2 regions of the Desulfovibrio intestinivivus genome follow, and region 1 is predicted to be linked to the other one. Evidence: riboswitches for the same ligand, from Rfam matches in the RefSeq annotation. Region 1 holds a riboswitch; the other holds the start of a gene.
What was found. Region 1 has a riboswitch for cobalamin ahead of ACUZ9P_RS10890 (anaerobic ribonucleoside triphosphate reductase). Riboswitches for the same ligand answer to the same signal wherever they lie in the genome.

Region 1 (7,941 bases):
AAAGAAATGATGTGGATTCTTGAACCGATCATCTGGCCTTTCTCCGATCTGTTTACGCCTTTCTGGGTTTCTGCGCTGGCTGGCGGGTTGGTGGCCACCATCTTTGCCTTTATCATCGCCGTGCCAGTGCTGCGGCTTGGCGATGACTACCTCGGCATTGCCACCCTCGGCTTTGCAGAAATCATCCGCGTCCTGATCGTCAACGCTACCTCCATCACCAACGGTTCGCTGGGCATCAAGGGCATTCCAGGGCATGCAAGTCTGCTTTCGTGCTACATCTGGATGCTCTTTACGCTCATAGTGCTTTCGCGGCTCATATTCAGCAATTTCGGAAACGTGATGCGCTGTATACGTGATAACGAAATCGCCGCCAGGGTCATGGGCATCAACGTGTTCCGCTACAAGGTGCTTTCGTTTTGCGTGGGCGCGTTTTTTGCCGGTGTGGGCGGTGCGCTGCTTGGCTCCCACCTCTCCACCATTGACCCCAAGATGTTCAACTTTCTGCTGACCTTCAACGTACTCATGTTCGTTGTGGCTGGCGGTCTTGGCTCGCTGACGGGCAGCCTGCTCGGCGCCACGGTCATCACCATCCTGCTTGAATGGCTGCGCGCCATTGAAGAACCCATGGATCTGGGCTTTATTGAAATCCCCGGCATCCCCGGCATGCGTATGGTGGTGTTTTCGCTGGTGCTGCTGGCCATTATTCTTTATCGGCGCGAGGGCATCATGGGAACCCGTGAGCTGACCTGGAAATCAATGGGCGCGTTCTTCAGGAGGGGCAAGGCATGAGCGGTTTTAATCTGCCCAAGGCTCCCAATTACGAGGGCGCGCTGCTGCTGGCCAAGGACGTGACCATGCGCTTTGGCGGCGTGACCGCCGTGAGCGATCTTTCCATCGCCCTGCCCAAGGGTGCCATCGCGGGCATTATCGGCCCCAACGGCGCCGGCAAAACCACCGCATTCAACGTTCTGAGCGGTTTTTACACGCCTCAGGAAGGCGACGTGGTTTTTGACGGCAAGAGCGTGAAGGGTCTTGGCCCCTCGGAAATCTGCCGCATGGGCATGGCCCGCACTTTCCAGAACATCCGTCTGTCGCAGCAGATGACCGTGCTTGAAAACATCATGGTCGGCTGTCATGTGCGCCGCCGCTGCCCCTGGTGGATGGCCCCTCTGGGGATTCCCGCTTTTTATAAGGAAGAAGCGGCCATTGTGGAAAAAAGCAAGCAGCTTGCCGATCGGGTAAACCTGAGCGGCAACCTCAACGATCAGGCGGGCAGCCTGCCATACGGCGCGCAGCGCAGGCTTGAGATTGCCCGCGCTCTGGCCACAGAGCCAAAACTGTTGCTGCTTGATGAACCCGCAGCGGGCATGAATCCGCAGGAAAGCCTGGATCTCATGCATTTTATCGGCCATATCCGTGACGAATTCGACCTCACCATCCTGCTGATCGAGCATGACATGAAGGTCGTCATGGGCGTGTGCCAGTACATCTGGGTCATGGAATACGGCGCCTTGATCGCCGAGGGCGAGCCGGAAGCCATACGCAACAACCCCGTGGTTATCCGCGCCTATCTGGGTGAGGACGCCTCGCTGGAAAAAGTCATTTAGCCGTGACCAGGGCGGCGGAGCCTTGCTCCCGCTGCCCGTTGCGGCTTGCAAAGGCGCTGTTTGCCGCTCCTGTGCAGGAGCAAACGGCCATACGCAGCAGATAGACATGCCCGGAAAGCTCTTCCGGTGCAGACCGACATATGGACAGGGTGCATCATGCTTGAAATTCGTAATCTCCATGTGCGCTACGGCGGCATTCAGGCCGTTCAGGGCGTAAGCCTGAATATCCCGCGCGGCAGCATTGTGACGCTTATCGGGGCCAACGGCGCGGGCAAGAGCAGTATTATCCGCTCCATTGCCGGCCTGAACAAAACTATCAGCGGCGACATTCTGCTGACCCGGCACGAGGGCGATGCCCCGGCTTCGCTCATGGGCCTCAAGCCTGAAGACATGGTGCGCAAGGGCATTTCTCTTTCGCCGGAAGGGCGGCGTATCCTGCCCCATCTGACGGTGGAGGAAAACCTGCACCTGGGCGCGTATTCGCGCAGCGACAAGGCAGAAATAGCCCATGATATCGAGTGGGTTTACAGCTTGTTTCCACGACTCAAGGAACGTCTCTGGCAGAAAGGCGGTACGCTCTCCGGCGGCGAGCAGCAGATGCTGGCCGTGGGCCGCGCGCTCATGAGCCGCCCCGATCTGCTCATGCTTGACGAGCCTTCGCTGGGGCTTGCCCCGCTGCTGGTGCGCGAAATTTTCGACATCGTCAAGCGCATCAACGAAGAAGGTAAAACCGTCCTGCTGGTGGAGCAGAACGCCTTTGCGGCGCTTTCTGTGGCGCACTATGCCTACATTCTTGAAGTTGGCAGGGTCGTGCTTGAAGGCCCTGGACGCGAACTGCTTGAAAACCCCAAGGTCAAGGACGCCTACCTCGGCGGCTAGACCTTCTCCTGATTACAAACAGCGTTGATCTGATCAGCGCTCAAACCGGCGATCACATGACTGCCGGTTTTTTGTTGCTGAAAACTTCGGCAAATTCAACATGGCCACGACCTCATGAAGCCGGGCCGACGGGTTTGGTAAAAGACAGCAGCTTGCCACCCCGTGCCGGGGGTATTAGTATTCAAGTCGGTTAAAACAGTCCGGGAGCAGGGCGGGGCAATCCATCGCCGCTGCACCCTTGCGACTGCAAATCCATAAGGAGCAAACATGCAACGCATACTTCTGTTATTGCCCCTGCTGCTGGCCTTGCTGGCTGGCGCGGCCTCTGCGGCTCCGGGCGAACAGCGAACCCTGACCAAACTGCCCAACGGGCTTTCCGTGTATATCATCAAGGACAGCCGCTTTCCTCTGGTGGCAACGCGCCTTTACGTGCGCACCGGGTCGGCCAATGAGGACGCCAAGCAGGCTGGCATCAGCCATCTGCTTGAGCACATGGTCTTCAAAGGTACAGAGCATCGGCCCAAGGGCCAGGTGGCGCGCGATGTGGAAGCCCTTGGCGGCTACCTCAACGCGGCCACCAGCTTTGACAAGACATGGTACATGACGGACATGCCCGCCGCCCACTGGCGTATGGGCATGGACGTGGTGAAAGAAATGGCCTTTCAGGCCTCTCTGGATCCCAAGGAGCTGGAGTCGGAAAAAGAAGTGGTGATTTCCGAGCTTGAGCGCGATCAGGATTCGCCCATGAGCAGGCTGTTTGAAAGCCTGCAGGTGTCCACACTCCAGAACACCCCCTACGGGCGACCCATCATTGGTTTTAAGGAAACCGTGCGCGCCATCACTGCCGATGACCTTCGCGCCTATGTGAAGCGCTGGTATCAGCCGCAAAACATGATGCTGCTGGTGGCGGGCGATATTGATCCGCAAGCTGTGATGCATCACGCGCAGGAACTTTTTGGCGGCATGGCCAACACCAACGATGCTGTTACGCCGCCGCAGGTCGATTTGCTTACTGCCCCCGGCGGTCAGCGTGTTGAAGTGGTGCGCGGCCCCTGGAACAAGGTCTATCTGGGCATGGCCTTTCCTGCGCCAGCCTTGCGGGACCTGCGCTCTGTGGATCTGGACGTGCTGAGCTACCTGCTTGGCGGCGACGGCACCTCGCTGCTGAGCCGCAAATACGAGTATGAAAAGCAGCTTGTGGACAGCATCAGCGTGGGCAACATGAGCCTTGCGCGCGCGGGCATGCTGTACATTACAGCCAATATGGCCCCGGAAAAGCTGGAGGCCTTCTGGCAGGGGCTGACCACAGATCTTGCCAAACTCAAGGCCGCAGACTTCAAACCCGAGGCCCTCAAGCGCGCCCGCTACAATCTTGAAGACAGCATGGACCGCTCGGCGGAAACGCTCAACGGTCTGGCCTCCTGGCTGGGCAGCGTCCAGTTTGAACTGGGCGGCGATGTGGCGGAACAAAATCTGCGCTTCACCCAGCGTAATGTTTCGCAGCCGCAGGTGCAGCAGGCCATTGACCTCTGGTTTGACCCCAGCAGGGCGCGGGTGCGTGTGCTCGCGCCTGAGAATGCCAAGCTGCCCGATCTGGAAGCCGTGCTGCAAAAGAACTGGCCCGGCAGCGCCGCTGCCAAAACTGCGCAGCAGGCTTCGGCCAGTGCGGGTCAGCAGGAAGTGGTCGATCTGGGGCAGGGACGTACCGTCATTCTTATTCCTGATGCCACTGTGCCCTATGTGGCGGTTGATCTCATGCTGCCCGGCGGCAACGCCCTGCTGAAGCCTGACCAGCAAGGGCTGGCAGAACTGACGGCCAGCACCCTTGGCGATGGCAGCGGCAAACTGGACGCCCAGGCCATGGAACGCTATTTCGCCGACCGCGCGGCATCACTCTCCGCCAAGGCGGGCCTGCAAACCTTTACCGTGTCCCTGACCGGCCCGGCCCGGTTCAATGCCGATTATTTCTCCATGCTGGGCGAGGTTCTGGGCAAGCCCCGCTTTGAAGCCAAGGAAATCAAGCGTGAAGCGGAAAACATGAAGGCCGCCATCCGCCAGCGGGCAGACAGGCCCACCTCCTTCCTGTTCTCGCGCGTGAATCCCTTCATCTTCCCCGGCGGGCAGCCCTACGGCTACGACAGCCTGGGGACGGAAGCGAACCTTTCCAAGTTTACGCCCAAGGATGTACGCTCGTTCTGGGACAAGCAGCTCGTGCAGCCCTGGGTGCTGGCAGTGGCAGGCGATTTTGACCGCGAGGCCGTGCTGGCCTTTGCCCGCACATTGCCCGCGCCAGACAAAAAGGATTTCTCCTTGCCCGCCCCCTCGTGGGGTGATGCCCGCAACCTTGATCTGCATCTGCCGGGGCGCAATCAGGCCCACGTGCTCCAGATGTTCAAGGCTGTGCCCTACACCAGCCCGGACGCCCCGGCACTCATGCTTTTGCAGTCTGTGCTTTCCGGGCAGAGCGGCCTGCTGTTCAGCCAGATGCGCGATGAGCAGGGCCTTGGGTACACGGTCACGGCATTTTACCGCGCCATGCCTCAGGCTGGCATGATGGCTTTTTATATTGGCACTACGCCTGACAAGGTGGCGCAGGCGCGTGAAGGCTTTGCCAAGATTATTGCTGATATCAAGGCAAAACCCCTGCCTACGGAACTGCTCGAGGCCGGGGCCAACCGCCTGCTTGGCGAATACTACCGCGACAAGCAAAGCCTTGATTCCCGCGCGGGCGTGGCCGCCACAGACGCCGTGCTGGGCCTGCCCCGCGATTTCAGCAAGTCGCTCATCGACAAAGCAGCCAAGCTGACCCCTGCGGATATTCAGGCTGTGGCGCAGAAGTATCTGGACGACAAGAACCTCTACAACATGATCCTGCTGCCGTAGGCGGCGTTTCGGGTTTATTGACGGGCTGCATCGGGTATCCGATTGCGCTTCCCTGCAAATTGGCGGTGGAAGCGGAGTTGGGCCGATGCGGCCCCTTGTGTTGCTTGGCTGTTACGAAATGCTCAATCACTGTTTGCGCGTACAAAAAAAGTTTTTATAAACGATATCTTCGGCAAGGGGCGGGCAAATAAAAATGTCAAGTCCGAGGTAAGTCCCCTTACGTGGGGGAGGCCGTCTTGAAAACCCGGCGTGGGTAGAGTAAGTTCTTGTCTGCGTTACGGGAACTGCTTTCTGAGGAAAGCTCGCCAGGTATCGGCTGCGGTCGCAGTGCCGGTGCCTGGGCGGCAGCGCCATGCGGGCATGATGCCTGAATTCATGACGAAATGTTCCAGCAACGCCAATCAAAGCCACACATGTTGCGGGTCAGGTTGCCTGATCTGGCTCTAGTCAGGGCGAACTTTTTTGTTCCCGCCCTCACTGTTTTGCGGCCTTGATGTAGTGAAAAAATGGGCAGGCAAGAAAATTCAATAGTGAATTCGCAGTGTTGCTACGGCACTAGGAGAGCTTTTTTGCGTGCATTTATTGACAGGGTGCAATTCTTTTGAGATTTTCTAGACATTGAAAGCGCCATGGAGCTTAATAGGGAATTCCCGTGAAATTCGGGAGCGGACCCGCCGCCGTGTGCCTGTTCAAAACCGCTTTTCCTCGCGTGTCACTGGATAAAACCGGGAAGGCCGAAAAGCGGCAGGCAAGCCGGAAGACCTACTTTCAACCGTTCTAAGAAAGTGGAGCATCTGCAACGGGCTTTTGCAGATGAACCGTCAGAAAAAGGCCATTGATGGCCTCTCCGCCCGTTTTGTTCGGGCGCCCTTTTTGTTCATAGCCCACACGTTTGGAGCGAAGTTCATGCTCGCCAGCATTATTAAGCGCGACGGCACGGAAGTGCCTTTTGATTCGGTCAAGATTCTCAATGCCATCACCAAGGCCAATCAGGCAGTTGGCGGTGAAGACATGTCCCCCACTGACCTGCTGTTTGTCACCGAAAAGGTGTGCAAAAAGCTGGAGTCGCGCTGCCTCAAGCATGTGGAAGAAATTCAGGATGTTGTTGAAGAAACCCTGATTCAGTACGACTACGCCAAAAGCGCCAAGGCTTACATTCTGTACCGGGCCGAGCATACGAAAATCCGTAATGCGGAATCGTATCTCATGGATATCTATAAAAAACTTACGTATTCCCCGGCCCTGCAGGAAGACATCAAGCGCGAGAACGCCAATATCGATGGCGATACGGCCATGGGCACCATGCTCAAGTATGGTTCCGAGGGCTCAAAATTCTTCATCGATAACTACATTCTGCCCAAGGATGCATCTGCCGCGCATCTTAACGGCGATATCCACATTCACGACAAAGATTTTTACATGCTCACGGAAACGTGCTGCCAGATTGACCTTATCCCCCTGTTTAAAAATGGTTTTTCCACGGGGCACGGGCATTTGCGCGAGCCCAATTCCATTGAGAGCTACTCGGCCCTTGCCTGCATTGCCATTCAGGCCAACCAGAATGAAATGCACGGCGGCCAGAGTGTGCCGCATTTTGACTTTGCCATGGCCGAAGGCGTTATCAAAACCTACCGCAAGGAATATGAGCGCGCCTTTGCCGCCTTTTTGCGCATTGCCCAGAATCTGGAAGAGCAGGCAGCCATTGACGCCGCCAGAGAAACCATCGCACTGTTGCCCGAAGGCCCACGCCTTGGCACCTGCGATGCCTTTGGAGAAGCTCTTGTGGCGGCTGCCCCCGAGGCCCAGCGCGAACTTGTAACGCGCGCGCATGCCTATGCTGCCGGCGAAGCCTTCAAATACACAGAGCGCCGCACCTATCAGGCCATGGAAGCCCTGATCCACAACCTGAACACCATGAATTCCCGCGCAGGCGCGCAGGTGCCTTTCAGCTCCATCAACTACGGCACGGATGTTTCTGCCGAGGGCCGCATAGTTGTCAAAAACTTGCTGCGCGCCACCAAGGCCGGGCTTGGCAATGGGGAAACCTCCATTTTCCCCGTGCAGATTTTCAAGGTGAAGTCCGGGGTCAACTATAATCCCGAAGATCCCAACTACGATCTTTTCAAGCAGGCTATGGATGTTTCCGCCATGCGGCTCTTCCCCAATTTCAGCTTTCTTGATGCGCCGTACAACCTCCAGTACTACCATCCGGACGACTATAATACGGAAGTGGCGTACATGGGCTGCCGCACACGTGTGCTTGGCAACGTGTACGACAAGGACAGGCAGGTTACGTGCGGTCGCGGTAATCTGAGCTTTACGTCCATCAACCTTCCCCGGCTTGGGCTGGATGCGCGCGGTGATATCAGCCGTTTCTACGCTCTGCTGGACGACAAGATCGATCTGGTGTTCCGCCAGTTGCTGCACCGGCTCAAGATCCAGAGCGCCAAAAAGGTGCGTAACTATCCCTTCCTCATGGGCGAGGGCATCTGGCTTGATTCCGACAAACTGGGTTGGGACGACAGCATTGAAGAAGTGCTCAAGCACGGCACACTGACCGTGGGCTTTATCG
Region 2 (7,941 bases), 1.3 Mb from region 1:
CATGCGAAAGCGCGTGTCACCCGATGCATCGGCTTCGCAAATGCCGATGGATGGCAAGCGCAGGCCGTTGAATGTGGTGGTTTTGACCATGCTGTAGATGGCCATGTCTTCAAACACAAGCCGCTGGCCGGGCACAAGAGGCGCGTTGAAAGAATATTCACCGGCCACATCGCCCGCCAGACAAGATTTTCCGGCAAGGCGGCATGTCCAGGCCTGTTCTCCGGCTTCGCCTGCAAGTTCTGCCACATGTGCTGATTCGTAGCGCACACGGGGACGGTAGGGCATTTCAATGACATCGGGCATGTGGCAGGGAACGCCGATATCAAGAATGGCCACAGGCATGTCGGCCTGCACCACGTCCAGCACTGTTGCCACAAGCCAGCCTGCGTCCAGAGCCACAGCCTCGCCCGGCTCAAGGTATATCTGCGCGTTGTAGCGGTCGCGCCAGCCGGTCAGGCAGCGGCAGAGCAGATCAAGATCATAACCGGGCTTGGTGATGTGGTGCCCGCCGCCAAAGTTGATCCAGCGGCATTGCGGCAACCACTGTCCAAAATGGTGTTCAACGGCCCTCAGGGTGCGCTCAAGGGCATCTGCCCCCTGTTCGCACAGGGTATGGAAATGAAGCCCGGAAATGCCCTCCAGGGCCGTAGGGTCAAAGTCTTTGGGCCTGATGCCCAGGCGCGAGCCCGGCGAGCAGGGGTTGTAGATGGCGGCTGCGCCCTCGGAATGCTCTGGGTTGATGCGCAGGCCGCACTGAATCTGGCGGTCCGGGCAGCGGCTCTTGTTCTGCATGGCCACTGCGGGCGCGAATTCGCGCCACTGGGCAATGGAGTTGAATACCAGGTGATCCACAAGGGTGAGCAACTCGGCCATCTCGCGCCGGTTCCATGCAGCGGCAAAGGCATGCACCTCGCCCCCAAAGTCCTCCCGCGCCAGCCGCGCTTCGTCCACAGAACTTGCGCAGGCTCCCCACAAGGGGCCGTGCCCCTTGGTGCGCGAAAGGAGCGGAAAGGTTGCCCAGGCTGCGTAACCCTTGAGCGCAAGAAGAATCTTGGCCCCGGTGCGTTCCTGAACAGCGCCCAGAGTGGCGGCATTGGCCAGAAGCTGCGCTTCGTCCAGAACAAAACAGGGCGAAGGAATGCGGGCGGGATCGAACAGAGGGTTCTGGCAGTGCATGGATGTTCCTTTGAACAAAGAGATTTTCAGTATGGTGCCGCGCCAGCGCTGGCTTATGCTTGCCAGATAAAGCGGTCGCGCCCTTCCCGTTTGGCTGTGTAAAGCTGGGCATCGGCCGCGTTTATGAGCGATTCGAGGTCGCTGGCCTTTTGTTCGGCCATGCCGATGGAAACAGAAATGGCTATGCTGAGCGCGCCGATCTGCACTGGTTTTGAACTAACGGAAGTGCGAAAATTTTCAAGCCTTCGGGCGAAGTCGTTTTTATCCATGCTCGGCGCGACCACGCAAAATTCTTCACCACCGTAGCGTCCGCAAATGTAGGGCTCGGGAAACTCGTCGCGCAGCATGCCGCCAAGCTGCCGCAGGGCAATATCGCCCGCCAGGTGCCCGTAACGGTCATTGACCTGTTTGAAATAATCCACATCAATCATGGCGGCGGCCATGGCCCGACGTCCTTTTCTTGCCTCGGCCACAGCCTCTTGCGCTTCAGAGAAAAACTGACGGCGCACCAGCAGGTTGGTGAGGGCATCGCGCTCTGCAAGGGCGCGGTTTTTACGGATAAGATCCTGAATGTCAAGATTCATGGAAATACGGCACAAAAGTTCCTCAAAGGAGGATGTTTTGAATACGTAATCGTTGGCCCCTGACCGCAGAAATTGCGCTCCCGCGTCCGTACCCACAGAAATGACAATAATGGACAGCTCGTCCATGGTGTGGGTTTTGCGGATGGCGGCGGTGAGCTTGATGCCGTCCATGCCGGGCATGTAGTGGTCAGCCAGCACAATGCGTATGCCAGGGTGCTCCTTGAGAATCTGCAAGGCTTCCAGGCCATTGCCTGCCGTGTAAGCAGTGATGCGCTGGCGCCGCAGCAACTCGGATACCTGCATGCACCAGAGGTTGGAATCGTCCACAATCAGGGCTTCAACGCCGCTGTTGGCGCGCAGGCGGCTCACCACCCGCATGAGGTACATCATGTCATCGGGGGTGCGCTTGACGATATAATCGGTAACGCCCTGCAACATCAGGCGCTTATAGATGTCTTCGTCAAAATGGGCGCTGACCACCACCACAGGGATGTGCCGGGCAAGGATGGCAGGGACAATCTCGCCGTTGGGAGCGTCGGGCAGGTTGAGGTCGCAAAGGGCGAGAAAGTACTGCGAGGGATTGTCCTCCAGCAGTTTCAATGCCTGCTGGCGATCCTCGGCGCATTCGTAGGAAAGCCCCAATTGTTCCTTGAGATTGTGCGCCATAAAGCGCGCTGTTGTCCGGCTGTCTTCAACGATGAGAACTTTCTGCATGTTTGCTTCCGCATGGGGGATTGGTTTGGGGCAGGATAAAAAAATTGCGCCGTGCAAGAGTGCGGAACCTGCGCGGCGGCTGTGAATTTTGATCGTATTGATTTTTGCTCTTGCAGTCAAAAGGGATAACGGCTCTTGCGTGTTATATTTGCAGAACATCCCCCACACAGCACCGCTGGCGAAATACCGGGCCAGTGCAGCGGGAACGATTGCCTGCCGCAGTTCTGCCCACGATAGCACGCAACAAAGCCTGCACGAGGAGTTTTGCCCTTTTGCGCGGGCACGGAATCACGTTGGCGATTGAGGGCGCATTATCGCAATGTATGTGGCTCGGCATGGGTGTGCGCCTTCACAGTATTGCCCCTCTTTGTTGGGTGGAGCATGCGGCCTGGTCTTGGCATTCTCCCGGCAAAAAGGTAGCAAGGCCCATGTCCCCATCAATATTGCTTGCCATCCTCTTTGCCGCATTTCTGCACGCGCTTTGGAATATTATTGTCAAAAGCGGTGAGAACAAGCTGTTTGAAACAGGCTTGAACGCCTTTGGCGCTTGCGTGGGCGCGTTGTGTCTGCTGCCTTTTTTGCCGCCTCTGCCGCAGGCCGCGTGGCCTTATCTTGGCATGTCGTGCCTGTGCCACCTCGGGTATTACATTTGCATTTCTGCCGCGTATGAGCGAGTAGACATGTCTTTTGCCTACACCGTAATGCGCGGATGCGCGCCCTTGCTCACCTCGCTGGCCCTGCTGGCCTTTGGCGTGAACATGTCTGTGGGCGCATGGTGCGGCGTGCTTACGCTGTGCGCGGGGATTCTGTGCCTTGCCACGGATAATATGCGCCGTGGCTATGGGTGGAGCGAAGTTTTTATCTCGTTGCGCACCTCATGCATCATCATGGGGTACACGCTGGCGGACGGCCTTGGTGCGCGCGAAAGCGGCAACGCAGCGACCTACACCACCTGGATTTTTTTGATCAACGCGCTCCCAGTGCATGTTTACATCCTGTGGCGACATGGCTGGAGCTACGTGCGCTATGCCCGTAAGCGGATTGCTGTAGGTACGTTTGGCGGGTTGGCGAGCATGGGTTCATACGGCATTGCCCTGTGGGCCATGACCCTGGCACCTATCGCTGTTGTGGCGGCCCTGCGCGAGACTTCGGTGATCTTTGGCATGCTGCTGGCCATGTGGCTGCTGCACGAGCGTTTTACGCCCTTGCGCGGATTTTCTGTGCTGTTGGTTGTCGGTGGTGCTGCACTGCTCAAGCTGGCTTGAGCAGAAGGTTGCAGGCTGGCAGACTCGCCGGTGATTATGGCAGCGGACTATTGCGAGAGGCAGCCTTTGCTGAACGCGGCGCACGTCCACCCCAGTGTGGTGATCGTTCTGCCTCTGGGGCAAGGAGTCAGCCCTGCCTAGATATCACGGGTGCATCGCCGGCACATTACCAACGCAATCACCCCTCGCTGTTTGTTGCTGGCAGGCAACAAGAAAGGGCGCTCCCTTGCGGGAACGCCCTTTTGTATTTTGAAGCAGAAACAGACTAGCTGTTTTCGCTTTCTTCAAACTTCTGCTTGAGCAGGTCGCCCAGGCTCTGACCGGCTTCTTGCGAGCCGGAATGGAATTCCTTGGGCTTGCGGCGTTCTTCCTCGTCCTTGATCTGCTTGATGGACAGGCCCAGGCGGCGCTCTTCAGCGCTGACATGGATAACCTTGGCCTGGATTTCCTGGCCTTCCTTGTAGATCTCGGCGGGGGTCTTCACTTTCTTGCTGGAAAGTTCGGACACGTGCACCAGGCCTTCGATACCTTCTTCCACTTCAACAAAGAGGCCGAAGTCGGTGATGTTGGTCACAATACCCTTGATGGTGCAGCCCACGGGGTAGGTGTTGGGCACATGGCCCCACGGATCATCCACCAGCTGCTTCACGCCGAGGGTGAACTTTTCGTTTTCCTGATCCACGGTCAGCACCTTGGCCTGCACGGTGTCGCCCACCTTGTACAGCTCATTGGGGTGACGCACTTTCTTGGTCCAGGAAATGTCGGAAACGTGGATAAGGCCGTCGATGCCGTCTTCGATGCCAATGAACATGCCGAATTCGGTGATGTTCTTGATGACGCCTTCAAGGACGGTGCCTTCAGGGTACTTTTCAGCAACCAGTTCCCAGGGATTGGGGCGAACCTGCTTCATGCCGAGGCTGATGCGCTTCTTGTCGCCGTCCACGCCCAGGATGACCACTTCGACTTCGTCGCCGGTGTGAACCATCTGGGAAGGATGACGCAGCTTGCGGGTCCAGGACATTTCGGAAATGTGCACCAGGCCTTCAACGCCGGGTTCCAGTTCCACAAATGCGCCGTAGTCAACCAGGTTGGTGACCTTGCCGCTGCACTTAGCCCCTTCGGGGAAGCGGGCGGAGATGTCCTGCCACGGATCGGGCACGAGCTGCTTGAGGCCGAGGGAAACTTTGTTGTTGTCGCGATCAAAGGAAAGCACCTTCAGGGTCAGTTCCTGACCGATGGTGATCATTTCCTTGGGATGGCGAATGCGCTTCCAGCTCATGTCGGTGATGTGTAGCAGGCCGTCGAGGCCGCCGAGGTCAACAAACACGCCGTATTCGGTGATGTTCTTGGCCTTACCGGTAACGATCTGGTTTTCTTCAAGGGTGCGCAGCAGATCCTGGCGTTTGGAATCGCGCTCCTCTTCAAGCAGCACGCGGCGAGAAACGATAACGTTGCTGCGGCGGCGGTTGATCTTGAGCACGCGGAATTCGAATTCCTGGTTGACCAGGGCATCCATATCCGGCACGGGGCGCAGATCCACATGTGAACCGGGCAAAAACGCTTCCACACCGCCGATGTCCACGGTGTAGCCACCCTTGATGCGGCGGACAATGTGGCCCTTGATGACCCGGTTGTTTTCCTGCACGTCTTCGAGCTGGTCGAACACCTGCATGCGCTTGGCTTTCTCGAAAGAAAGAGTGATGGTGCCGTCGTTTTCGTTCTTGCGAACAACGTAAACGTCAACACGATCGCCCACTTTGACGGAAATGTTGCCGGCGGGGTCGCGGAATTCTGCCGCGGGAATCTGCCCTTCGGACTTGAAGTTCACGTCAACAAGCACATTGTCATCATCCACGCGGACGATTTCGCCCTTCGTGATAGAGCCTTCCTCAAGATCGCCGAAATCGGGATTGAGGTAGTTTTCAAGGGCGCTTTCGAAATTGATTTCGTTGTCGTGCCCGGTTTCCAAACCTGCCATATGTCCAGCCTCCAAACATAATTTCCCCATAACAGGGAGGTGCTTTATTATCAGGATTTCATCAGAAGAACAAGAAAAAATACGCGCCAAATCGGCTTTAGCCGCCGAAAAATCGGGATTCCGCGCCGCTTTTGATGGCGCAGCCGTGGCCGCCCGCAAGGGGGATACCCTGCAAGGGCCTGCCTGGCGGGGCTTGCAGGGTATCCCCCCCTTGACTTTTATTGCCGCATGAATTGTTTTGAAAAAGTCGGCGGGGAATTCCGTTAAAATCGGAAACAGTCGCGCTGCGGTAAGAGGGAACGAAGCTTCATCGTTCCGCCACATGGCGGGGCGCTACAGCCAGTCGCGCGAGCGGCGAAGGCGAAGTCTAGGCAAGGGGCGCGAGGCCCCCATGCCCTCAAGTCCGAATATCCTCCGGCATTTCATCCAAACTTAACCCGTCAACGCGCCATTGAGGAGGTTGCCATGCTGCGTACTACGCCGCATTCCATTTTGCATTTTTTCACTCGTACTCTTTTGCCCATTTTTTTGTTGTGCGCCGTCATGGGCGCACCTGTGCTTGCCCCTGCCGCTGAATCCGGCGCGGAGAGCCCCAAGGCCGGAGTGCTGCTGGTGGCCTTTGGCACCAGCGTGCCCGAAGCCCTGGCTTCCATGAAGGCCGTGGATGCGGAGTTCAAGGCCGCTTTTCCCGGTCAGCCTGTGGTGTGGGCCTATACCTCGCAGATTATCCGCAAAAAAATAGCCGCCGAGGGGCATCCCGTGGGCGGCATCAGCGATGGCCTCGCCCAGCTTGCCAAGAATGGCGTCAAGGTCGTGCGCGTACAGTCGCTGCACGTCATGGCGGGCGAGGAGTTCAGCGAGCTTGAACGGGCCGTGCTTATCGATCTGCAAAAAAATTCGGGCCGCTTTGACTCCGTCTTTCTTGGTCGCCCCATGCTGGAATCGAAAAAAGACGCGCAGGAGCTCATTCAGGCCATCAGGGAAGACGTCAAGTCCCTGCGCGGCAAGGATGCAGCCCTGGTGCTCATGGGTCACGGCCAGAGTCATGGCCGCGCGGATCTGACGTTTGAAGGCACACGCGCCGTGTTCCACGATGCGGACAAGCGCGTGTTTATGGCGACAGTCGAGGGCGCACGCAGCGTGGACGATCTGCTGGTGGAACTCAAGGCCGCCAAGGTCAAGAAAGTGGTTATCGAGCCGCTCATGCTGGTGGCTGGCGACCATGCGCACAACGATCTGGCCGGGGATGAAGACGATTCCTGGGCCTCGAAGCTCAAGGCCGCAGGTTTCAAGGTGGAGACCAACCTCAAGGGTTTGGGCCAGATTGCCGGTGCACGCGCCATTCTGGTGCGCCATGCCCGCGAAGCTTTCGATGATCTGACCAAGGAACCCAAGAAGCAGTAGCGGGTCATTGCCTGCGCCGCACATGTGTTGCGGGAGCCGCATAAGCCGGGACAGCGCGCCCGGTTTGTGCGGCTCCCGCGTTTTTGGGCGGGAAAATGCTGAATGCGGGAGGTGCTGCTTCCGGCGTAGGATTTTCGGGAATTTTCGTGGGGTTCAGTGCGCTTGAGTCTGTTTGTGCCTCAAGCCTGGCGGGCCACCAGCCATGCCAGCATGCCGCCCTGCGCCGCAATAGCGGCCGCAAAGGCCAGCCAGCAGCCCCAGAGGGGCAATGCCTTGGGCGCAATGCCCGCAGCCAGCGCCAGCATGCCCTGAAATGCCCGTTTGAGCGGCCACAAAAGCGCCAGCCCCGCCCACACCGAGGCGCTCAGGGTAAAAACCTGCAATTCCTTGATTTCCCACAGCCCCACCAGCGAAGCGTACAGATCCACCTTGCCCGCATTATAGGCATTACCGATGAGTTCCAGCCTGTCCAGAGCCGGGCCGTCAGTGCAGCTTGCGCCAAGAATAAAAAAGATGCCCACAAGCCCGAGAAACAGCAGCAGGAAAAGGCCAAAGGTGCGCATCTGCCAGCGGGAATGCGCTACGCCCGCAAAATCGCCCATGCGTCGCGCAAAAAAATGCAGGGGAATAGCCAGAAGCGGTACAGGAATGATAAGCAGGCCCAACCCTGGCCGCACCAGTGCAAACGCCCCCCCTGCAAGCATAAGATAGCCTGCAAGCGAGATGAAGGATGCGGGTGAGGCGGCAAGGGGCATACGCGCTCCAGTGTCGGCGGTTCTGGCGCGTAGAACAGGGGCGCGCTCGCATTAAATCCTATGCC

Region 2: linked by a shared signal. The riboswitch ahead of ACUZ9P_RS05130 (sirohydrochlorin cobaltochelatase) and the one ahead of ACUZ9P_RS10890 (anaerobic ribonucleoside triphosphate reductase) in region 1 are both predicted to bind cobalamin.

The regions. Positions count from the first base shown of each region.
Region 1 is NZ_JBRBQT010000001.1:2,526,974-2,534,914, forward strand. It holds gene ACUZ9P_RS10870 (branched-chain amino acid ABC transporter permease) at 1-789, shown strand, start outside; gene ACUZ9P_RS10875 (ABC transporter ATP-binding protein) at 786-1,607, shown strand; gene ACUZ9P_RS10880 (ABC transporter ATP-binding protein) at 1,764-2,486, shown strand; gene ACUZ9P_RS10885 (M16 family metallopeptidase) at 2,754-5,369, shown strand; cobalamin riboswitch at 5,975-6,153, shown strand; gene ACUZ9P_RS10890 (anaerobic ribonucleoside triphosphate reductase) at 6,276-7,941, shown strand, end outside.
Region 2 is NZ_JBRBQT010000001.1:1,208,674-1,216,614, forward strand. It holds gene nspC (carboxynorspermidine decarboxylase) at 1-1,176, opposite strand, end outside; gene ACUZ9P_RS05115 (GGDEF domain-containing response regulator) at 1,230-2,474, opposite strand; gene ACUZ9P_RS05120 (DMT family transporter) at 2,903-3,739, shown strand; gene ACUZ9P_RS05125 (30S ribosomal protein S1) at 4,005-5,717, opposite strand; cobalamin riboswitch at 5,934-6,154, shown strand; gene ACUZ9P_RS05130 (sirohydrochlorin cobaltochelatase) at 6,183-7,121, shown strand; gene ACUZ9P_RS05135 (hypothetical protein) at 7,301-7,876, opposite strand.